2 regions of the Pseudomonas sp. GW821-FHT09C10 genome follow, and region 1 is predicted to be linked to the other one. Evidence: predicted binding sites of a transcription regulator. Region 1 holds the regulator's gene; the other holds the start of a gene.

Evidence for each region. Region 1 encodes sigma-54, which starts transcription at its own class of promoters, with help from an activator protein. Its sites were predicted from a motif close to ANTGGCATNNANNTTGCTNT; they were not measured.
Region 2: a site for sigma-54 is predicted at 1,878-1,897, ahead of nirB (nitrite reductase large subunit NirB). Genes of this name have one in related genera too.

The regions. Positions count from the first base shown of each region.
Region 1 is NZ_JBWKPE010000002.1:441,698-445,107, reverse strand. It holds gene rapZ (RNase adapter RapZ) at 1-360, opposite strand, end outside; gene ptsN (PTS IIA-like nitrogen regulatory protein PtsN) at 363-827, opposite strand; gene hpf (ribosome hibernation-promoting factor, HPF/YfiA family) at 838-1,143, opposite strand; gene AC07OT_RS05790 (RNA polymerase factor sigma-54) at 1,219-2,712, opposite strand; gene lptB (LPS export ABC transporter ATP-binding protein) at 2,910-3,410, opposite strand, start outside.
Region 2 is NZ_JBWKPE010000001.1:710,431-713,840, reverse strand. It holds gene AC07OT_RS03300 (bifunctional nitrate reductase/sulfite reductase flavoprotein subunit alpha) at 1-1,369, opposite strand, end outside; gene nirB (nitrite reductase large subunit NirB) at 2,075-3,410, shown strand, end outside.

The DNA.
Region 1 (3,410 bases):
GGCTTCGGCCAGGGAACGGTGCGGGCTGCTGAGGGGGTGACGTCGGCGGGTCTCTGAGAAGCGCTTGAGCAGGGTTTCTTCGTCGGCGTCCAGATACAGCACATCGCAATGAATGTGCTTGGCGCGCACCTCTTCGAGCAATTCCGGAAAGCGTGTGAGGTGGCTCGGCAGGTTGCGGGCGTCAATCGAAACCGCGACTAGGGGTTGTGCCAATTCGGTATGGATCAGTGCTCGCTCCGCCAATTCCGGGAGCAGACCGGCGGGCAGGTTGTCGATGCAATAGAAGCCGTTGTCCTCAAGGACGTTGAGGGCGGTACTTTTACCCGAGCCGGAGCGGCCGCTGACGATGATCAAACGCATGATTACTGCCCGTTTTGTTCATCCAGGACAACTTGGTACAGCGCCTCGTTGCTACTGGCACTGCGCAGTTTGTCGCGTACTTCCTTGCGGTCGAGCATGCTTGCGATCTGCCTAAGCAGTTCCAGGTGTGCGTCGGTGGCAGCCTGTGGGACCAGCAGAACAAACAGCAGGTCTACCGGGGCGCCGTCGATCGCGTCGAAATCGATAGGTGCGTCCAGGTGCAGCAGGGCGCTGACAGGTGTTTCGCAGCCTTTGAGGCGGCAGTGGGGAATGGCGATGCCGTTGCCAAAACCGGTGGAGCCGAGTTTTTCACGGGCAATCAGAGCCTCAAAGACATCTTGCATCTCCAGCTCAGGCACTTGGCTGCTGATCAGGTTGGCAATTTGTTCGAGGGCTTTCTTCTTGCTGCCGCCCGGCACGTTCACGAGGGAACGGCCGGGGGTCAGGATGGTTTCAAGTCGGATCATGGGGGGAGAGTTAACGACCTGTACCTTGCATCAGGTGCAGATTCTTTTCCTTATGCTTTATGAGTTGGCGGTCCAGCTTGTCGTAGAGCGAGTCGATCGCCGCGTACATGTCTTCATGTTCCGCATTGGCAACGAGCTTGGCATTCGGCACGTGCAGGGTGGCCTCGATTTTCTGCTTGAGCTTGTCGACCTCCATGATGACCTGCACGTTGGTGATCTTGTCAAAATGCCCCGCAAGCTTGTTCAGCTTGCTCTCGGTGTACTCGCGCAGGGGCTTGGTAACTTCCAGTTGGTGTCCACTGATGTTGACTTGCATACAGCTTCTCCTTCGTTGCCAGTGCATAAAGCGGCGGGTAGGAATACCCGCCACTGGAACGCTGTGGCCCGCCCGTCACATCAAACGCTTACGCTCGCTGGAAGGCGCGATCCCTAGGGACTCGCGGTACTTGGCGACGGTTCGACGGGCGACCTGAATGCCTTGTGCCTCCAGTAAACCAGCGATCTTGCTGTCACTCAACGGCTTTTTCTGATTTTCCGCAGCAACCAGTTTTTTGATGATTGCGCGGATCGCCGTGGACGAGCATTCGCCGCCTTCGGATGTGCTGACATGGCTGGAGAAAAAGTATTTCAGCTCATATATGCCCCGTGGGGTATGCATGAATTTTTGTGTGGTCACCCGGGAAATCGTCGATTCGTGCATGCCCACCGCTTCTGCGATGTCGTGCAGGACCAGCGGTTTCATCGCCTCGTCACCATATTCCAGGAAGCCGCGCTGATGCTCGACGATCTGGGTGGCCACTTTCATCAGGGTTTCGTTGCGGCTTTGCAGGCTCTTGATGAACCAACGCGCTTCCTGCAACTGGTTGCGCATGAAGGTGTTGTCGGCGCTGGTGTCGGCACGGCGCACAAAACCGGCATATTGCGGGTTGACCCGCAGGCGCGGCACCGACTCCTGGTTCAGTTCCACCAACCAGCGCTCGTTGTCCTTGCGCACGATCACGTCGGGAACGACGTATTCGGCTTCGCTGGACTCGATCTGCGAGCCTGGACGCGGGTTGAGGCTTTGCACCAGCTCGATGACCTGGCGCAGGTCGTCTTCCTTGAGCTTCATGCGCCGCATCAACTGGCTGTAGTCGCGGCTGCCCAGCAGGTCGATGTAGTCGGTGACCAAACGCTGGGCCTCTGCGAGCCAAGGGGTCTTGGCGGGCAGCTGGCGCAGTTGAAGCAGCAGGCATTCGCTCAGGGTGCGGGCACCAATGCCGGCGGGCTCGAATTGTTGGATGCGGTGCAGGACCGCTTCAATTTCGTCCAGCTCGATGTCCAGTTCCGGGTCGAAGGCCTCGAGAATCTCTTCGAGCGTCTCGTCCAGGTAACCCTGGTTATTGATGCAGTCGATCAGGGTCACGGCGATCAGGCGATCGGTGTCCGACATCGGCGCGAGGTTCAATTGCCACAGCAGATGGCTCTGCAGGCTCTCGCCGGCGGAAGTACGGGTGGTGAAGTCCCACTCGTCATCGTCATTGCTGGGCAGGCTGCTGGCGCTGGTCTGGTAGACGTCCTCCCAGGCGGTGTCCACCGGGAGTTCGTTGGGAATGCGTTCGTTCCAATCGCCTTCCTCAAGGTTATCCACCGTGGGGGCGGTTTCCTGGTAGGAGGGTTCCTGTACGTCGGAATTGGGTTTTTGCTCGATGTTGTCGGCCAGTGGGTCTGCATTATCGAAGTCGTCGCCTTCTTCCTGGCGTTCGAGCATCGGATTGGACTCCAGGGCCTCCTGGATTTCCTGTTGCAGGTCCAGGGTCGACAATTGGAGCAGGCGGATGGCCTGTTGCAGCTGCGGTGTCATCGTCAGCTGCTGGCCCATTCTCAGGACTAGCGATGGTTTCATGGCAGGGGCTTAACACCTTATTCGCCGGCGCAATGCGCCATCCACGACAGGGCGCGTGAGCGCCAAACATAAGCAAATTATATGCCTGATATCGGGGGCTTTGCCTAGAGCGCGGTAACAATAAAAATCCGGAGGTTTTCATTGACTCCCGCGCATCGGGCAAACGACCTGCCACCGCCTTGTTGTTGCAGGCGGCCTTACAGGCGGAACTCGTGACCCAGGTACACTTCCTTGACCAATTCGTTGGCCAGGATGGTGGCAGAGTCGCCTTCGGCGATCAGCTGGCCATCGTTGACGATATACGCGGTTTCGCAGATATCGAGGGTCTCACGCACGTTGTGGTCAGTGATCAGTACGCCGATGCCCTTGGCCTTGAGGTGGTGGATGATCTGCTTGATGTCGCCGACTGAGATGGGGTCGACGCCGGCAAACGGCTCGTCCAGCAGGATGAACTTGGGGGCAGTGGCCAGGGCGCGGGCGATTTCCACGCGACGACGCTCACCACCGGACAGGCTCATGCCAAGGTTGTCGCGAATGTGGTTGATGTGGAATTCCTGCAGCAGGCTTTCCAGTTCTTTGCGGCGGCCGTCACGGTCGAGTTCCTTGCGGGTTTCAAGGATGGCCATGATGTTGTCGGATACCGACAGCTTGCGGAAGATCGACGCTTCCTGCGGAAGATAGCCGATACCTGCACGGGC
Region 2 (3,410 bases), on a different contig from region 1:
TCATCACCCCTTCGGCCTCGGCCCACAGCGCGCCGGGCAGCAGGATGTCGGCGTAGCGGTTGGTCTCGGTGTCGAGGAAGGCATCCTGGGTAATCACCAGTTCGGCGGCTTGCAGGCCTTCGATGACCTTGCGGCGATTGGGCGCGCTGGCCACCGGGTTGGTGCAGATGATCCAGCAGGCTTTGATCTTCCCCGCGCTCATCTGCTCGAACAGCGCCACGGTGCCGCCGCCGACCTGGCGCGGCAGGCTGCCTGGGGGGATCTGCCAGAGGTCTTCGATAAATGCGCGGTCGGCTTCCACCAGCACCGAGCGCTGCCCCGGCAGGCCCGGGCCCATGTAGCCCATCTCACGGCCGCCCATTGCGTTGGGCTGGCCGGTGAGGGAAAACGGTCCGCTGCCGGGGCGGCAGATGGCGCCGGTGGCCAGGTGCAGGTTGCACAGGGCGTTGGTGTTCCAGGTGCCGTGGGTGCTTTGGTTGAGGCCCATGGTCCAGCAGCTCATCCACTCGGCGGCCGCGCCTATCCAGTCGGCAGCCTGGCGGATATCCGCTTCGGCCAGGCCGGTGATCTCGGCGACCGTATGCGGCGGGTAGTCCTCGAGAAAGCCGGGCATGGCCTCCCAGCCCTCGGTGAACGCGGCAATGAACGCCGGGTCGGTGTGGCCGTTCTTGACCAGCAGGTGCAACAGGCCATTGAGCAGGGCGAGGTCGGTGCCGGGTTTGATCGGCAGGTACAGGCCTGCCTTGTCCGCCGTGGCACTGCGCCGTGGGTCGACCACGATCAGCTTCGCCCCGGCCTTGACCCGGTCCATCATGCGCAGGAACAGGATCGGGTGACAGTCGGCCATATTGGCGCCGATCACGAAGAACAGGTCGGCACGGTCGAAGTCTTCATAGGAGCCCGGCGGCCCGTCCGAGCCCAGGGACAGCTTGTAGCCGCTGCCAGCGCTGGCCATGCACAGGCGCGAGTTGGACTCGACGTTGTGGGTGCGCACAAAGCCCTTGGCCAGTTTATTGATCAGGTACTGGGCCTCCAGGGACATTTGCCCTGACACATAAAAGGACAGGGCATCCGGCCCGTGGCTGTCGAGGATGCCGCGCAGGCGCCCGGCAGTTTCGCTGATGGCGGTGTCCATGGCGATGCGCACCGGGTCGTGGTCACGCTTTTCACGCAGGTAGGCGTTCTCCATCCGCCCGGACTCGGCGATGGCCTGCCCGCAGGTGGTGCCTTTGGTGCACAGGCGGCCGAAGTTGGTGGGGTGGGCCTTGTCACCGATGACCTTGACCACCTTATTGTGCTCGACCTGCATGATGATGCCGCAGCCCACACCACAATAGGGACACACACTGCGTACGCTTTGGTTTGCCATCCGTCACCCTCGAAACTTTTTCTGCCCGCCAACAAAAAAGCGCCCTGCAACCCTCCGTTGGAAACGGGGATTGCACGGCGCCTTTGTCGTGAATGGGCAATCAGCGTTGACTGCTCTGTGTGTGTTCCTAGCAAGTCACGCGCCAATTTCTTAAGCACGGGCAAATTGTGGCAAGCCAGCTTGTTGTGGTGAGCGGGATTACTGTGGTGAGCGGGCTTGCTGTGGTGAGCGGGCTTGCCCCGCGCTGGGCTGCGCAGCAGCCCTAAACCCAGGCGCCTCAGTCCTTACAGGAAGTAAGCAGCGGCAGTGATGGGGCGGCTTCGCCACCCAGCGCGGGGCAAGCCCGCTCACCACAACAAGCCCGCTCGCCGCAAAGACTTCTGTGACCCTTTGATTTGTATCCGGGAATGCACTTTTTTGTCGCGGGATGCACCAGTTGGAGGCGCTGAAGTGTGCATTCAGACTCGATAAGTGCCGCTGGAAGGCATCGCAGTAAGGCTCGCGACCAATTGGCACAGACCCTGCTAGCTCCCCCTCAACCCACCTCGGTCAACGACGATCGACAACAGGGGTATAAAGCGGTAGATCCGGCGCAGTCGCCGATCCGATCCCGCATAAGAACAGGCAAAGGCGCCTGGAACCGCAAGGTTTCAGGCGTTTTTTTTTTGCTTTTTAAACCGTGATGAACGTTGTCGGGTGCTTGCTATGAACAAACAGATGAAAACCCTGATCGTCGTCGGCAATGGCATGGTCGGCCACCATTGCGTGGAGCAATTGATCGAACGCGGCGCGCTGGATCACTACCGGTTGCACGTGTTCAGCGAAGAGCCGATGCGTGCCTATGACCGCGTGCATCTTTCCGAGTATTTCACCGGCCGCGATGCCGAGTCCCTGGCGTTGTCGGACGCTGCGTTGTACCAGACACCGGGTGTGACCCTGCACCTGGGTGTACCGGTGCTGGAGATCGACCGCGAACGCTGTGAAGTGATCACCGCCCAGGGCTGCGTGGGCTACGACAAGCTGGTGCTGGCCACCGGTTCCTATCCGTTCGTGCCGCCGATCGAGGGCGCCGAAGGCGACTCGCGGCTGGTGTATCGCACCCTGGAAGACCTCGACGCCATCCGTGCCGCAGCCGCCAATGCGCGCCGTGGTGTGGTGGTGGGCGGTGGCCTGCTCGGCCTGGAAGCCGCCAACGCCCTGAAAAGCCTGGGCCTGGAAGCCCATGTGGTGGAGTTCGCGCCGCGCTTGATGCCGGTGCAGCTGGATGATTTTGGCGGCCTGGCCCTCAAGGCCCAGATCGAGCGGCTGGGCGTCGGTGTGCATCTGTCCCGCGCAACCCAGTCGATCAGTGCCGGCGAGCAGTACCGCTATCGCATGAACTTTGCCAATGACGAGTTCCTTGAGACTGACCTGATTGTGTTCTCCGCCGGGATCCGCGCCCAGGACGCCCTGGCTCGCCAGGCCGGCCTGGACATTGGCCCGCGCGGCGGCGTGGTGATCAACGACGAGTGCTTGAGCTGCGACCCCAACATCTATGCGATTGGCGAATGCGCTTCCTGGAACGGCAGCCTGTTCGGCCTGGTTGCGCCGGGTTACCAAATGGCCCGTGGCGTCGCCGCGCTGTTGTGCGAGCACAGCGCCGAGCCGTTTGTCGGCGCCGACATGTCCACCAAGCTCAAGTTGCTGGGCGTGGACGTGGGCTCCATCGGCGACGCCCACGCCCATACACCGGGTGCGCGCAGCTACCAGTTCATCGACGAGGCGACTGCCAGCTATCGGCGCCTGGTGGTGGATGCGAGCGGCAAACACGTGATCGGCGCGGTGCTGGTCGGCGACAACAGCTACTACGACACCTTGCTGCAATACATGCAGAACAGCATCGCGCTGCCGGCCGAACCGGCCAGCCTGATCCTGCCATCGTCCAGCGGCGCACCGACCCTCGGCCCAGGCGCCTTGCCGGACTCGGCCACGGTGTGCTCGTGCCACAACGTCAACAAGGGCGCGATCTGCTCGGCCATCGACGCCGGTTGCAGCGACCTTG